3 regions of the Pseudomonas koreensis genome follow, and region 2 is predicted to be linked to each of the others. Evidence: riboswitches for the same ligand, from Rfam matches in the RefSeq annotation. Region 2 holds a riboswitch; each other region holds the start of a gene.
What was found. A riboswitch is a leader RNA that binds a small molecule or an ion and turns the genes downstream of it on or off. The one in region 2 is predicted to bind cobalamin.

Region 1: another riboswitch for cobalamin. It lies ahead of J2Y90_RS20745 (ABC transporter substrate-binding protein); the one in region 2 lies ahead of cobW (cobalamin biosynthesis protein CobW).
Region 3: another riboswitch for cobalamin. It lies ahead of cobO (cob(I)yrinic acid a,c-diamide adenosyltransferase); the one in region 2 lies ahead of cobW (cobalamin biosynthesis protein CobW).

Annotation. Positions count from the first base shown of each region.
Region 1 covers NZ_JALJWP010000001.1:4,714,425-4,719,971, reverse strand. The annotation lists gene J2Y90_RS20750 (FecCD family ABC transporter permease) at 1-430, opposite strand, end outside; gene J2Y90_RS20745 (ABC transporter substrate-binding protein) at 427-1,440, opposite strand; cobalamin riboswitch at 1,582-1,775, opposite strand; gene J2Y90_RS20740 (ParD-like family protein) at 1,891-2,118, shown strand; gene map (type I methionyl aminopeptidase) at 2,115-2,906, shown strand; gene J2Y90_RS20730 (ABC transporter ATP-binding protein) at 3,108-4,262, opposite strand; gene J2Y90_RS20725 (ABC transporter permease) at 4,280-5,089, opposite strand; gene J2Y90_RS20720 (ABC transporter permease) at 5,096-5,547, opposite strand, start outside.
Region 2 covers NZ_JALJWP010000001.1:4,025,960-4,031,506, forward strand. The annotation lists cobalamin riboswitch at 632-843, shown strand; gene cobW (cobalamin biosynthesis protein CobW) at 943-2,007, shown strand; gene cobN (cobaltochelatase subunit CobN) at 2,011-5,547, shown strand, end outside.
Region 3 covers NZ_JALJWP010000001.1:3,125,667-3,131,213, forward strand. The annotation lists gene hda (DnaA regulatory inactivator Hda) at 1-81, shown strand, start outside; gene J2Y90_RS14055 (C40 family peptidase) at 273-890, shown strand; gene J2Y90_RS14060 (C40 family peptidase) at 1,106-1,642, shown strand; gene J2Y90_RS14065 (PQQ-dependent sugar dehydrogenase) at 1,775-3,088, opposite strand; gene J2Y90_RS14070 (hypothetical protein) at 3,155-3,739, opposite strand; cobalamin riboswitch at 3,901-4,129, shown strand; gene cobO (cob(I)yrinic acid a,c-diamide adenosyltransferase) at 4,213-4,824, shown strand; gene J2Y90_RS14080 (cobyrinate a,c-diamide synthase) at 4,821-5,547, shown strand, end outside.

The sequences.
Region 1 (5,547 bases), 690 kb from region 2:
TGACCCGCGCCAACAGAATCACCAGTACGAATGCAGTCACCGCACCGGCAAAGGCACCGGCCGACAGCGAGATCGCTCCGGCGCCGACGCCGAGCAGGGCGACCATCACCGCGCCGGTCGAGGCGCCAGCGGAAATCCCCAGCAGATACGGATCGGCCAACGGATTGCGCAGCAGCGACTGCAGGATTACGCCACAGGTCGCCAGACCGGCACCGCAGGCTGCCGCGACCAGCGCGCGGGTCAGGCGATAATTCCAGACGATGCCTTCGTCGATCGGGTCGAGCACATAACCGGCGCCCCACAGCTTGTTCGCCAGTACCTGCAACACTACGCTCGGCTCGATCGAGGTCTCGCCAATGGCCACACCGCCGATCAGCGCGGCCGACAGCGTCAACAGAACCAGCAGGGCACGGATCAGGCGTCTGCTCATTGCGACAGGTCGTAGCCGTTGATGGCGCTGGCCAATTGTGCGAGGCCATCGAAGGTGCGCAGGCTGGCCTGCATGGCCATGGCGTCGAGGATGATGATGCGGTTGTGCTTGACCGCGTCCATGTTGCGCGTCACCGGATCACTGCGCAGGAACGCGAGTTTCTTCTGATAATCGTCCGCCGGGAAACGCCGGCGATCCATGCGCGCGATGACCAGAAACGTCGGGTTGGCCTTGGCGATGGTTTCCCAACCAACGGTCGGCCATTCTTCATCCGACTCGACGACGTTGCGCACCCCGAGGGTACTGAGCATGAAATCGGGAACACCTTTGTGCCCGGCCACGAACGGCTCGATGTCCATCTCGGCGCTGGAGAACCACACCAGGGCGCTGACGTCTTTGCGCTGCTGGTTTTTCGCGGTGGCAATCGATTGCGCGAGGCTGGCCTTGAGCTGCTCATTGAGCTGTTCGCCACGCGCCTGCACGTCGAAAATCGCCGCCAGTTGGCTTACGCCTTTGTAGATGCTGTCGATGCGAAACGGCGCCAGGCGCGTGCCGTCCGCACCGACGAGGTTATCCTTGGCTTCGCAATCGGAGGGCAGCAGGTAGGTCGGAACCTTCAGTTCATGGAACTGCTCGCGGGTGCCGACCGCGCCTTGCGGGCCGACCATCCATTCCAGCTCGACGGCAACCAGCTCCGGGCGTTTGCCGATCACCGCTTCGAAACTCGGTTCGTTATCGGCGAGGCGCTCGATCGTATTGTTTTGCGCTTTGTATGTGCCCAGCACGTCGTTGAACCACAGCGAAGTGCCGACGACCTTATTGCCCAGACCCAAGGCGTAGAGCATCTCGGTGCCGGCCTGGCCGATAGTTACCGTGCGAGTGGGTGCGTGTTGAAAGGTCAGGCTGCTGCCGCAGTTTTCCACGGTGAGCGGATACGCGGTCGGCGCCGCTTGCGCGAGGGCGCAAAGGCTCAGACCGGTGAGCAGGGTGGCAACGCGGGGCAGCAGCATGGGGCAGTCTCCAGAGGGAACCGTACGGGAGCGGGCGGGTACGGTTTGGAAACACACCTCGGGCGCGGTCGTGGAAATTGCGCAAGGCCGGCACGGGGAAAATGCGCACGGCACGATGTCCTTCCCGGACACCCCGCCGGTTAGTCAGTCACTGTGCCGGCAGGTCTCCTGACTGATGCGTCATCGCCATGCTCCGGCCTTCCCGGGGTTCACCCAGTGGCAGTCGAGGAGCAGGCTCGGCACCTACAGTTGCGGGGGCAGTTCCGATTGATGCTGTGCAAGCATTTCGGATTCCCTGTTAATTCCGTGTGGAAACCGGCGCGGGCATGTTAGTCGATCAGGCCGGTGAAGGGGAGCCGAATCTGCCGTGTTTTCATGCCGGAGCGTTTGCAATCTTGGGCAATGTTTGGCTAGTATACGAACCATATACATATCGTATTGGATTCATATATGGGCATCGTAAAGATTTCAGAGGACATGCACGAGAATCTGCGCATCTCCAGCAATGCACTGAGTCGCTCGATCAACGCGCAGGCCGAGCACTGGATGCGCATCGGCATGCTCGCCGAGCTGCACCCCAACCTCGACCACAGCGCCATTTGCCGCCTGCTGATCCGCGCCGAACAGAACGGCGGACTGGATCTGCATCAACTGACCCAGGAAGCCGTCAGCGCATGAGAAACCAGATCAGGATCAACACCCCGGCCGACATCGAAAAATCCCGCACCGCCGGCAAACTGGCTGCCGAAGTGCTGGCAATGCTGGTGCCGCATGTGAAGGCCGGCGTGACCACCGATGAGCTCGACCGGTTGTGCAACGACTACATCGTCAACGTGCAGAAAGCCGTGCCGGCCAACGTCGGTTATCACGGCTTCCCGAAAACCGTCTGTGCATCGGTCAACGATGTGGTGTGTCACGGGATTCCGTCGGGCACGCCGTTGAAGGACGGCGATATCGTCAACCTCGACATCGCCGTGATCAAGGACGGCTGGTTCGGTGATACCAGCCGCATGTACGTGGTGGGTGAGGCGACCGCCGAAGCGCAGCACCTGATCAAGACCACCTACGAGGCCATGTGCGCAGGCATTCGCGCAGTCAAACCGGGCGCGACGCTGGGCGATATCGGCCATGCGATCCAGCGCCTGGCGGAGGCGGAGGGCTTCAGCGTGGTCCGCGAGTATTGCGGTCACGGCATCGGCAAGGTCTATCACGATGAGCCGCAGATCCTGCATTACGGCTTTCCCGGTCAGGGTCTGAAACTCAAGGCCGGGATGATCTTCACCGTGGAACCGATGCTCAATGCCGGCAAGCGCCATGTGAAGAACATGCCGGACGGCTGGACCGTGCTGACCAAGGACGGCTCGTTATCGGCGCAGTGGGAACATATGGTCGCGGTGACGGAGACCGGATTCGAAGTGCTGACGGCGTGGCCGGATGAGATTGACGGCTACGGCGCTATTGTCTGAGACCGCGTCGGCTGGTTCCCTCACCCTAGCCCTCTCCCAGAGGGAGAGGGGACTGACCGAGGTGTTCTTGCGAGATACGCCGAGGTGCGATACCGAGTCGAACTCACATTTTGAACAGCATGAAGATCGGCTCCCTTTCCCCCTCGCCCCCCTGGGGGAGAGGGCTGGGGTGAGGGGGTAGATCCAACTGACTCAGCGCAATCAGTGGGCCCCTGCGGCCTTGTTCAAATCGCTCTCAGCCCACTCGGTATAAACACAGGCATCCGCCGTCGCCCAGCGAACCCGCACCGGGTCGCCAGCCTTGAGCGGCATGCCCGCTGCCGACAGGGCTTTCACCGTCATCGACGTCCCGCCCGCCGTCACCACGCTGCACGTCTGGCTCTCACCGAGAAACAGCACCTCCACAACGTTCGCCGAAACCTCATTCCAACCCGCCGCCAGCGGCTCATCCAGCGCTTGCTGCGTGCTCAGCGCCAAGGCCTTTTCCGGCCGCACCATCAGCAGCACATCCTGATCAGTGTGCAAGCCCGCCGTCAGCCGAATCGACAATGATTGCCCCTCGAAACTCGCTGCCGCATTACCTTGGGCCTTGAGCTTGAGGAAGTTCGAATTGCCCAGAAACGACGCGACAAACGCATTCGGCGGGTTCTGATAGAGGTCATAACCACTGCCCAGACCGACGATCTTGCCGTGGCTGAAAATCGCGATGCGCTGCGACAGACGCATGGCTTCTTCCTGGTCGTGGGTCACGTAAACGATGGTGATGCCCAGGCGCCGGTGCAATTGGCGCAATTCATCCTGCAAGTCCTCGCGCAGCTTCTTGTCCAGCGCGCCCAGCGGTTCATCCATCAGCAGGATGCGCGGCTCGTACACCAGCGCCCGGGCGATGGCGACACGTTGCTGCTGACCACCAGACAGTTGCGAAGGGCGGCGATGGGCGAACTGTTCGAGCTGCACCAGTTTCAACATTGCATCGACGCGTTTTTCGCGCTCGGCCGCAGCGAGTTTGCGAATCGCCAACGGGAAGGCGATGTTGTCGCGCACCGACAGATGCGGGAACAGCGAATAGCGCTGGAAGACCATGCCGATGTCGCGCTTGTGCGGGGGCACGTTGACCAGCGACTGGCCATTGACGAGGATCTCGCCGCTGCTCGGTGTTTCAAAGCCGGCGAGCATCGACAGCGTCGTACTCTTGCCCGAGCCGCTGGAGCCGAGGAAGGTGAGGAATTCACCGTCCTTGATGTCCAGCGAGATATTGTCGACGGCCGCAAAATCGCCGTAGTGCTTGTTCAGGTTGCGCAGGCTGACCAGGGGTTTGTCGTTCTGCTGGGATGCGTCTTTGATCACGGCACTCATGTCGTACTCCTGGGCGCTCAGGCGCTGATTTCGTTGCGCCGGCGCAGGGCGGCGGCGATCACCATGACCAATACCGACAGGCCGATCAGCAGCGTCGAAGCGACGGCAATCACCGGGGTCAGGTCCTGGCGCAGGGTGGTCCACATTTTCACGGGAAGGGTTTGCAGGGTCGGGCTGGCCATCATCACGCTGAGCACCACTTCGTCCCACGAAACCAGAAAGGCGAAGAGGGCGCCGGCGACCATGCCCGGACGGATCGCCGGAAACGTCACCTTGAACACCGCTTGCAAGCGCGAGGCACCGCAGATCACCGCGGCGTCTTCAATCGACTGATCGAACAGCTTCAGCGAGTTGATGATCGAGATGATGGTGAACGGCAGCGCAACGATCACATGGCTGACGACGAAAGCGAACATGGTCCCGGTGTAGCCGAGCTTGAGAAACAGCGCGTACACCGCCACAGCAATGATCACCAGTGGCACGATCATCGGCAGGGTGAACAGGCCGTAGAGCATCTCGCGGCCGGGGAAGCGTCCGCGCACCAGCGCAAACGCCGTCGGCAAACCCAGGGCCACGGCACAAATGGTGGTCAGCACGGCAACCTTGAGGCTGGCGGCAGCGGCGTTCATCCAGTCGGGGTTGGAGAAGAACTGGCCGTACCATTTCAGTGTCCAGCCCGGCGGCGGGAACACCAGCCACTGCGAGGAACCGAACGACAGCAGCACGATGAACACGATCGGCAAAAGCAGGAACAGACCGATCAGCCCGGTGGTGGCGTAGAGGCCGAAGCGCATCCGGCGGCTCATCGCATTGGGAGTCAGGAGCATGTCGGCTTACCTCGCGTTACTGGCGCCAACCGGAGATTCCGGCTGAAGCTTCAGGTAGAAGTAGAACAGCACCAGGGTGATTGCGATCAGCAACGCAGCGCCGGCACTGGCCAGGCCCCAGTTGAGGAAAGACTGCACCTGCTGAATGATGAACTCCGGCAGCATCATGTTCTGCGCCCCGCCTAGCAGCGCCGGGGTGACGTAGTAACCGAGCGACATCACGAACACCATCAAACCGCCGGACGCCAGACCCGGCCGGCACAGCGGCAGGAACACCCGGAAGAAGTTGGTCCACGGACTGGCGCCGCAGATAGAGCCGGCCTGCAGGATCATCGGGTCGATGGCCTGCATGGTCGCCTGCAGCGGCAGCACGATGAACGGGATCATGATGTAGCTCATGCCGATCACCACGCCGGTCAGGTTATGCACCATTTCCAGCGGTTGATCGATGATGCCCA
Region 2 (5,547 bases):
GCGGGATCGATCCTGGCGCAGCGGCTCCGGTTTGCTTCGCTGCACCTACACTCGCTGTGTACGACTGCGTCGTACGGTCGCTGCGCTCCCACGCCCGGATCAATCCCTCCACTCAGCCTGCCGACGGGCTCTGAGATCAAGATCAAAAGCTACTCGAGCTTGCGCTCATTGTGTTGAGTGGTGAAGAGCGTGCGCTTGGCTTGAGTTTTGTATTGGATTCGCCCCTCACCCCAGCCCTCTCCCTCCGGGAGAGGGCTAGGGTGAGGGGCTGTTGATCTGGCTTTTGCTTTTGCTTTGCTTTGGCTCTTGATCTTTTGCCCCTTCGGCAGGCTTCGTTACGGGATTGATCCGGGCGTGGGAGCGCAGCGACCGTACGACGCAGTCGTACACAGCGGAAGGAGGTGCAGCGAAGCAAACCGGAGCCGCTGCGCCCGGATCGGTCCCGTAACGAAGGTACCCCGAGCCCCAGCGAGCGGGCCGTACGCCGGGGCAAAGCCTTTTGGGTCACCTTTTCGGCGTTTGGAAAAGGTGACTCGCTGTAAGAGCGAAACCGCCAGCGGCAGCACCCGCAGCAATGGATATGCCTCCAATCCCAAGACTCAACACCCATTGACCCACGACAGACCCATGCGTAGCCTTGCGCTTTCGAGGTTCTTCGGCACGCGCCGAAGCTAAGAAGGGAACGCGGTCAAAGCCGCGGCTGCCCCCGCAACTGTGAACGGTGAGGTTCGTTGCCACGCCACTGCCAGCTCAGCCAATGAGCCAGCGGGAAGGCGCAACGAATGCCAGGCCCCGCGCCTGAACACCGTCAGCCAGGAGACCTGCCTCGTCACAGATTCTCACTACAACCGGGCGGGGTGATCCGGTGGCGAATGCTTCCGGCGCGTACCTGCGCTGCCGGTTCTCGTCCCGTATGCCCGCCGCTTGCCAAAGGGCATACCGATGAAAACACTGGCCAAACTCCCCGTCACCATCGTCACCGGTTTCCTCGGTTCGGGCAAAACCACGCTGCTGCGACACATGCTCGACAACGCGCAGGGCCGGCGCATCGCGGTGATCGTCAACGAGTTTGGCGAGCTGGGTATCGACGGTGAAATTCTCAAGCAATGCACCATCGGTTGCACCGAAGAAGAAGCCAGCGGCCGCGTCTACGAGTTGGCCAATGGCTGCCTGTGCTGCACGGTGCAGGAAGAATTCTTTCCGGTAATGCGCGAACTGGTCGCCCGTCGCGGCGACCTCGATCACATCCTTATCGAAACCTCCGGCCTGGCCCTGCCCAAGCCGTTGGTGCAAGCCTTCCAGTGGCCGGAAATCCGCAGTGCCTGCACCGTCGATTCGGTGATTACCGTGGTCGACAGTCCGGCCGTCGCCGCTGGCACGTTCGCCGCGTTCCCGGATCAGGTCGATGCCCAGCGCAAACTCGATCCGAACCTTGATCACGAATCGCCACTGCACGAGCTGTTCGCCGATCAACTGGCCAGCGCCGATCTGGTTATCCTCAACAAGGCCGACCAGACCAGCCCGGAAGATCTGGCTCGCGTGCGCGCTGAAGTCGCCGAAGAACTGCCGCCAGCGGTAAAAATCATCGAAGCCAGCAACGGTCGTTTGCCGCTGGATGTGTTGATCGGTCTGGGCGCCGGCTCCGAGGAACACATCGATGGTCGCCACAGCCATCACGATCACCACCATGACGGCGATGACGACGACCACGATCACGATGCCTTCGATTCGATCTCCATCGAACTGCCGCAAGCCGACGAAAGCCTGCTGCTCGACGCACTGACGCAATTGGTGGTGCAGCACGGCATCCTCCGTGTGAAAGGTTTTGCAGCGATTCCGAACAAGCCGATGCGCCTGTTGATCCAGGGTGTGGGCACGCGTTTCGACAAGCATTTCGACCGCCAATGGGGCGCCGAAGAAGCGCGTGTCACGCGTCTGGTGTTGATCGGTCAGGAGCTCGATGCCGTGCAGCTCGAAACGCAATTGCGCGCTGCGCTCAGCGTTTAAGCCATGCACCTGCTCAGGACCCAGCCCGGCGGATTCGTCTCGGATGACAACATTGCCGACCTTGGCCAAACCCCCGCCGAGCTGGTGATCCTGTGCAGCGGCGATTCCAGCCTGGCGCTGCTCGCCGAAGCTGCGCAGCAATTGCCGGAGGATTATCCGAGCCTGCGTCTGGCCAACCCGATGCAGGTGCAGAATCACGCGTCGGTCGATCTGTACGTGGACGAAGTGCTGCGCCACGCCAAGGTCATTCTGATCTCGCTGCACGGCGGCATCGCCTATTGGCGCTATGGCGTCGAGCGGCTGGTCGAGTTGTCCGAACGCGGCGTGCAACTGATTCTGGTGCCCGGCGATGACCGTCCGGATCCCGAGCTCAGCGACTTGAGTACGGTCAGCGCCCAGGCACGCGATCGACTCTGGCAGTTCCTGCGTCAGGGCGGCATGGGCAATGCGCTGGATTTTTTCCGCTGCCTGGGCAACCAATGGTTCGCTCGTGATTACCCATGGAGCGAGCCGCAGACCCTCCCGCGCACGGCGATTTATCACCCACAGAAAAACAGCGCCGCCCTGAGTGACTGGCAAGCCGAATGGCTGCCCGATCAACCGGTGGCGGCGCTGTTGTTTTATCGCTCGCACTTGCAAGCGGCGAACACCGCGTTCATCGATGTGTTCTGCCAGCGTTTGCAGGCGGCCGGGCTCAATCCGCTGCCGATCGCCGTGGCCAGTCTGAAAGAACCTGGCTGCCTGTCGGTGGTCGAGGACTGGCTGGATGAGGTCGAGGCCGGGGTGATTCTCAACACCACTGGTTTTGCCCAGTCCAGCCCCGAAGCGCCGCATCTGCGCCCGTTTCGCCGCAACATTCCGGTGATCCAGGCAATCTGCGCCCAGGACAACGAGCCCGGTTGGCGCGACAGTGAACAGGGCCTCGGGCCGCGGGATCTGGCGATGCACATTGCTCTGCCGGAACTCGACGGACGTATCATCAGCCGGCCGATCAGCTTCAAGGATCTGGCCTGGCGCAGCGAGCGCAGTCAGTCCGATGTGGTCTGCTACCGCGCCCAGCCCGGACGCATGGATTTCGTCGCCGAACTGGCGCGGCGCTGGATCGATCTGGCGCGAGTGCCGAATGGCGAAAAACGCATCGCCCTGATCCTCGCCAACTACCCGACTCGCGACGGCCGCATCGGCAACGGTGTTGGCCTCGATACGCCGGCAGCGGCGCTGAACATCCTGCGCGCATTGCGCGACCACGGTTATCCGATCACTGCCGAGTTACCCGACAGCGGCACCGAGCTGATCCAGCAACTGCTCGGCGGTGTCAGCAACGACCTCGACAGTCTCGACCTGCGCCCGTGCCAGCAGAGCCTGGCGATGGACGATTACCTGGCGATGTTCAACGCGCTGCCGGAAGCGAATCGCGCTGCGGTGCTTGAACGTTGGGGATCGCCACACAATGATCCGATGTGCCGCGACGGTCGCCTGATGATCGCCGGGCTGCGCTTCGGTCTGACTTTCGTCGGCATCCAGCCGGCACGCGGTTATCAGGTCGATCCGAGCGCGGTGTATCACGACCCGGATCTGGTGCCGCCGCACGGCTATCTGGCGTTCTATTTCTGGTTGCGCGAAACCTACGGCGCTCACGGCGTAATCCATGTCGGCAAGCACGGCAACCTCGAATGGCTGCCGGGCAAAGGCGTCGGCCTTTCCGATAATTGCTGGCCGGACGCGCTGCTCGGGCCGCTGCCGAATATCTATCCGTTTATCGTCAACGATCCGGGCGAGGGCGCCCAGGCCAAACGCCGCACGCAAGCGGTGATCATCGACCACTTGATGCCGCCACTGACTCGCGCGGAAACCTATGGTCCGCTGCGCAATCTCGAGTTGCTCGCCGACGAATATTACGAGGCGCAACTGCTCGATCCGCGCCGTGCTCGCGAGTTGCAGCGCGACATTCTGCAACTGGTGCGTGACACGCAAATCGACCGCGAATTGCAGTTGGATGCTGCGCTGGACAGCGACGCTGATGCGGCGATCTGGCTGCCGCGTCTGGATACTTATCTGTGCGATCTGAAGGAGTCGCAGATTCGCGATGGGTTGCACATCTTTGGCGAATCACCCAGCGGGCGCTTGCGGATTGACACGTTGCTGGCGCTGTTGCGGATTCCGCGCGGCGACGGTAAGGGCGCGCAGTCGAGCCTGTTGCGGGCGCTGGCCATGGCGTTTGAATTGGGCTTCGATCCGCTGGATTGCACATTGGCCGATCCGTGGAACGGCCCGCGACCGAGCGAGTTGCAGACGATCAGCGATGAACTGTGGCGTACCACCGGCGACACCCGCGAACGCCTCGAACTATTTGCCGTACACCTGATCTCCCAAACACTGCAAACCCCCTGTAGGAGTGAGCCTGCTCGCGATAGCGGTGTGTCATTCAAAACCGAATTGCCTGACCTGGCGCCATCGCGAGCAGGCTCGCTCCCACAGGGATCGGGGTGGTCTGATGTAAATGCAATCATCCAGTCCCTGCGCGAAGTCGTCGCCCCACGCCTCGACGCTTGCGGGCCGGCGGAAATGCGCGGTCTGCTCGACGCCCTCGGCGGTCGATTCGTCCCGGCCGGCCCCAGCGGTGCACCCAGCCGTGGCCGCCTCGACGTGCTGCCCACCGGGCGCAACTTCTACTCGGTCGACGTGCGCAACCTGCCGACCACCACCGCGTGGCGCATCGGATTCCAGTCGGCCACGCTGATTCTCGAGCGACACCTGCAGGATCATGGCGACCACCTGCGCCAGCTCGGCCTGTCCGTCTGGGGCACCGCGACCATGCGCACCGGCGGCGATGACATTGCCCAGGCGATGGCGCTGATGGGCGTGCGTCCGGTCTGGGCCACGGGCAGCCAGCGCGTGGATGATTTCGAGATCCTGCCGCTGAGTCTGCTCGATCGCCCAAGGGTCGACGTGACGCTGCGGGTTTCGGGCTTTTTCCGTGATGCGTTCGCCAACCTCATCCGCCTGTTCGACGCCGCCGTGCAAGCGGTGGCCGCGCTGGACGAACCGGATGACTTGAATCCACTGGCCGCCAAAGTGCGTGCCGAGCGCGAAGCGCTGTTGCAGGCGGGCGTCGATGAGGACACCGCGCGGCGTCAGGCCGGATGGCGAATCTTCGGTGCCAAGCCGGGTGCTTACGGCGCTGGTGTGCAAGGCGCGATCGACGGACGTCTGTGGCGGACCCGCGAAGACCTCGCCGAGGTTTACCTGAACTGGGGCGCCTACGCTTACGGTGGCGCTGATGAAGGCACGGCTGCCCGCGAGCAATTCAGCCAGCGCCTGAGCCAGGTGCAGGCAGTGCTGCAAAATCAGGACAACCGCGAGCATGACCTGCTCGACTCCAACGATTACTACCAGTTTCAGGGCGGCATGCTCGCGGCGGTGGAAAGCCTGCGCGGCGAGGCAGCAGCCAGTTATCACGGCGATCACAGCCAGCCCGATCTGCCGAAGATCCGTACCTTGAAGGAAGAGCTGAACCGCGTAGTGCGCTCGCGGGCGGCG
Region 3 (5,547 bases), 900 kb from region 2:
CTTGAGCAACTCGATCAGGCTTCTCTGCAGGCGCAACGCAAGCTGACCATTCCCTTTCTCAAGGAAACCCTGGGCTGGTGATAGTGGGCTTTTGCCAGCTTTCAGGCGCCAGAAAACCCTGTTCCAAGGGTCGCTTCACCGGCCAGGCGGTTTAAGCGCTTAGATGTAAACGCGAAACCGGGAAGTCACATAAAGTTCGATTGAATTTGCAAATGAGGACGATAGCGGGCATAGTCTCGGCTTCTTTACAACTACCAGCCACGGTCGTGCCCATGCTAAAGCGCTTCGCACCCCTCGTGCCTCTCGCACTCGTTACCCTGTTATTCGGTTGTGCTGCTCATTCTCCGGTTCAAGAGCCGCCGCAACAGGTCAAGAATTCTGCTACTGCCCAGTCCTCCGTTATTTACCAGGAAGAGCTGGACACCGAAAAAGAACTCAACCAGTTCAACGGCAGCAAGCCTTATCAGCTGCCTGTGCTGGCTGACAGCATCCTGGAACGCGGCATGTCCCTGATCGGTACCCGTTACCGGTTCGGCGGTACCTCTGAAGCCGGCTTCGATTGCAGCGGTTTCATTGGTTACCTGTTCCGCGAAGAGGCCGGCATGAACCTGCCTCGCTCCACTCGCGAAATGATCAACGTTGACGCGCCGCTGGTGTCGCGCAGCAACCTTGAGCCGGGTGATCTGCTGTTCTTCGCCACCAATGGTCGTCGCGGTCGTGTCAGTCACGCCGGGATCTACCTGGGCGACAACCAGTTCATCCACTCCAGCAGTCGTCGCAGCGGCGGTGTTCGCATCGACAGCCTCGGTGACAGCTATTGGAGCAAGACCTTCATCGAAGCCAAGCGTGCACTCGCCATGGCGCCGACCGTGGTCACCGCTCGCAAGTAACCTGCATGTCGCTGCGTTCGCGGCGACAAAACGGTCCGGCAACGGAGTAGACGTAAACTTTACAAGGTGAAGTTAAAGTCTTACTTGAAGTTTGCCGCGTAGCCGCTAGAATCCTGAATCTATATTGATGGCAAACCGCCTGCGTGATGACGCAGGCGGTTTTGTTTCTGCCCATTCTGCAGAGAAAGCCGCAGCCAGATCAGGATGTTCTGCTTATGACGATGTCGGCCCGCCTCACCTTGATCATTTGCGCCGCGCTGCTCAGCGCCTGCGCCAGCCGTACACCGCCGCCAGCCCCCGTGGTTCGCGCGCCGATCGTGTTCGGTCCTTCCCAGGCTGTTTCCCCCGTTGCCGAAGACGTGCTGTTCCGTGCCCTCGGCCTGGTCGGTACGCCGTATCGCTGGGGCGGCAACACGCCGGATTCCGGCTTCGATTGCAGCGGCCTGATCGGGTTTGTCTACCGCGACGCGGCAGGGATTTCGCTGCCACGCTCGACCCGCGAAATGATCGTCATGCAGGCGCCGAATGTTGGCAAGGAAGGCTTGCAGACCGGCGACCTGATCTTCTTCGCCACCAATGGCGGCTCGCAGGTCAGTCATGCGGGGATCTACGTAGGCGAGGGGCGCTTCGTGCATGCACCGGCCACGGGCGGCACGGTCAAGCTCGACAGCCTGTCGAAGACTTATTGGCAGAAAGCCTATTTGAGCGCCAAGCGAGTGTTGCAGCCGGGGCAGTTGGCGCATAACCCTTAGTAAGGCAACACAAAAACCAATGTGGGAGCGAGCTTGCTCGCGAAGGCGGTGTGTCATTCAATTCAACATTGACTGATCCGACGCTTTCGCGAGCAAGCTCGCTCCCACAGTTGTTATGTGTCGAGCGGTAAGTTATTTGGCAGAAGACACTCGCCAAATTTTGTTCCCGACATCATCCGCCACCAGCAAGCCACCTTGCTGGTCGATCACCACGCCCACCGGGCGGCCCAATGCGTTCTCGTCCTTGTCGAGGAAGCCGGTCAGCACATCCACCGGTTGCCCGGTCGGTTTGCCGCCAGTGAACGGCACGAAAATCACCTTGTAGCCACTGTGCGGTTTGCGGTTCCACGAGCCGTGCTGGCCAATGAATGCGCCTTCCTTGAATTGCGCCGGCAGGCTGTTGCCCTCGGCGAAGGTAAGGCCCAGCGAAGCAGTGTGCGGGCCAACGGCATAATCCGGCGCGATGGCCTTGGCCACCAGATCGAGGTTCTGCGGTTTGACCCGCACATCGACATGTTGTCCGTAGTAGCTGAACGGCCAGCCATAGAAACCGCCGTCCTTGACCGAGGTGATGTAGTCCGGCACCAGATCGCTGCCGATTTCGTCACGCTCGTTGACCGCCGTCCACAGTGCGCCGCTGGTGGGTTCCCAAGCGAGGCCATTGGGGTTGCGGATGCCCGAGGCGAAGATCCGGTGATTGCCGGTTGCGCGATCGACTTCCCAGATAGCCGCGCGGCCTTCTTCCTGATCCAGACCGTTTTCGCCGACGTTACTGTTCGAGCCGACGGTGACGTAGAGCTTGTTGCCGTCCTTGCTGGCAATAACGTTTTTGGTCCAGTGGTGATTCAACGTGCCACCCGGCAGGTCGACGACTTTGATCGGCTGGGTCTTGATCTCGGTGGCGCCCGGCTCGTAGTTGAAGCGCAGCAGGCGGTCGGTGTCGGCGACGTACAAATCATTGCCGACCAGCGTCATGCCAAACGGCGAATTGAGGTTCTGCAGAAACGCCGTGCGGGTTTCTGCGACGCCGTCGTGGTCGGCGTCGCGCAGCAGGGTGATGCGGTTCGGGCTGGGTACGCCGGCACCGGCCTTGCCCATGACTTTCTTCATCACCCAGCCGCGAATGCCTTTGCTGTCATCGGGCTTGGGCGGCGCGTTGGTTTCCGCCACCAGCACATCGCCGTTGGGCAGCACATACAGCCAGCGCGGATGATCGAGGCCTTCGGCAAACGCGGCGACCTGAGTGCCGGCCGCTGCGGTCGGTTTCGTGCCTTGCGGCCAGCCCACCGCCGGGGCGATGTTCACCGTCGGAATCAGCGTCTTGTTCGGTTCGGGCAGTTTAGGCGACGGTCCGGTGCCGTCGGAGACTTGCAGGCTGGAGGTTTCACCGCAGGCGGCGAGCCCGCCAGCGACGGCGATGATGAGAGCGAGTTGGGCCTTGCGCATTGCTGATCTTCCCTATGAATGCATTCCTAATCATAGAGGAGGGCGCAGGCCCGATGGTTCAACTGCTCAACTGCGGGCTTCCTTGAACAGTACGGCGATGCCTGGATGATAGTTGCCCGCGTCGCTGCGCAATTTGCGATAGGCGTAGGGGAAATACCAGGCCATCGCGCAGGTGTGCTCTTTTTGCAGGTCATCGACCATATCCTGCAGCTCTTCGGGACTGGCGCTGTGCTGGACTTTTTGCGGGGCAATGAACAGGCAGCCGAGCTTGAGATCGCTGGCGTAGCTGATGCGCTTGGCATCAAGGGTGATGTCGAGCAAGGCCTGGCTCAGGTTGAGGTTGTTGACCCGTGGCCAGCGTTGCGTGGCCTGAATGAACGCGCGGTCTTCGCTACCGGCAATCAGCAGATTGGCGCGGGCGTTGCGTTCGCCTTCTTCGTTCTGTTTGCGTGTAGCCGTGTCGCTCAACGTCACCATTTCAGCCATCCACGCCGCTGCCGAGAGCAGGCCGAGATTGGCTTCTTCGTCGTGCCAGTAAGGCGTGTCGTTGTCGCCGCGCACGCTGTTGTAGCGATCGATACAGTCAAACCAGCGTTCCAGCACCGGGCGCAGGAATTCCAGGCGGGGATTGCTGATGATCATGCCTTGCATCGTCGTCATCCTTATTGTTGTTGTAGATGTTTCGAGAAAACATGGCTCTTTGATATCACTTGTCACAGTTTGGCACAAGGTTGCCGCTGGATAATTAATCAGCGGCACTTATTCGCGCTCGAGACGCCTGTTTAATTGACGCTCCATCCCCAACCCTCTAACCTTCGCCGCTTGTTTCAGGTGCTCTGTGACCCAGTGTCGACAGAGTGAAACAGGGAAGCCGGTGAGGGTGGACTTCAAGCGAAGCCACGACGATCCCGGCGCTGCCCCCGCAACGGTAAATGAGTGAAGACTGCGCCTTGAGCCACTGCCTCGAAAGAAGCGGGAAGGCGCGCAGTCCGGCAGATGCCGCTCATGAGCCCGGAGACCGGCCTGATCCATCTCAGCGGCATCACGGTGGGCGATGCCAGGCTTTTTGCCGTCTATTCTTGTGCCTGCCCGCCGTTATCCAGCCTCAACGGAGAGCTCCCCCCATGACTGATTCCCCCGAGCGCGACGAGCGCCATCTGGCGCGCATGCAGCGCAAGAAAGCCGTGATCGACGAACGCATCGCCAATTCACCCGACGAGTGCGGCCTGGTGCTGGTGCTGACCGGCAATGGCAAAGGCAAGAGCAGTTCGGCGTTCGGCATGCTCGCCCGTGCCATGGGCCACGGCATGCAGTGCGGTGTGGTGCAGTTCATCAAGGGCCGCAACAGCACCGGCGAGGAATTGTTCTTTCGCCGCTTCCCCGAGCAGGTGCGTTTCCACGTCATGGGTGAAGGCTTCACCTGGGAAACCCAGGATCGCCAGCGCGACATCGCGGCTGCGACCGCGGCCTGGGAAGTCTCCCGCGAATTGTTGCGTGACCCGGCGATCGGACTGGTGGTGCTCGACGAGTTGAACATCGCCCTCAAGCACGGCTACCTCGATCTCGATCAGGTGCTCAGCGATTTGCAGGCGCGCCCGCCGATGCAACATGTGGTCGTCACCGGTCGCGGCGCCAAGCCGGAAATGATCGAGATGGGCGACACGGTTACCGAAATGGGCATGCTCAAGCACGCTTTCCAGGCCGGGATCAAAGCGCAGAAAGGCGTCGAACTTTGAAGCAACCACGTCACTGCCCGGCGGTGCTCATCGCCGCGCCGGCCTCCGGCCAGGGCAAGACCACCGTCACCGCTGCGCTCGCCCGTTTGCATCGCAATCAGGGGCGCAAGGTGCGCGTGTTCAAATGCGGCCCGGACTTTCTCGACCCGATGATTCTCGAGCGCGCCAGCGGTGCGCCGGTGTATCAACTGGACATGTGGATGGTCGGCGAGCAGGAAAGTCGCCGGCTGTTGTGGGAAGCCGCCGGCGAGGCCGATCTGATTCTGATCGAGGGCGTGATGGGCCTGTTCGACGGCACGCCGTCCAGTGCTGATCTGGCGCGCCACTTCGGCGTGCCGGTGCTCGGCGTGATCGACGGCACTGCCATGGCGCAGACCTTCGGCGCTTTGGCGCTGGGCCTGGCGAAGTATCAGCCGGACTTGCCGTTCGCCGGCGTGCTGGCCAATCGCGTCGGCACCTTGCGCCATGCGCAATTGCTCGAAGGCAGCCTCACCGAAGGTTTGCGCTGGTACGGCGCACTGTCCCGCGAGACCGGCATCGAATTGCCGAGCCGCCACCTCGGTCTGGTCCAGGCCAGCGAATTGAATGATCTGGATCTGCGTCTCGACGCGGCCGCCGATGCCCTCGCCAGCAGTTGCCAAGTCGCGCTGCCACCAGCCGTTGAATTCGCCGCGCCTGATGTCATCGCCGCCGAGCCTCTATTAAAAGGTGTGCGCATCGCCG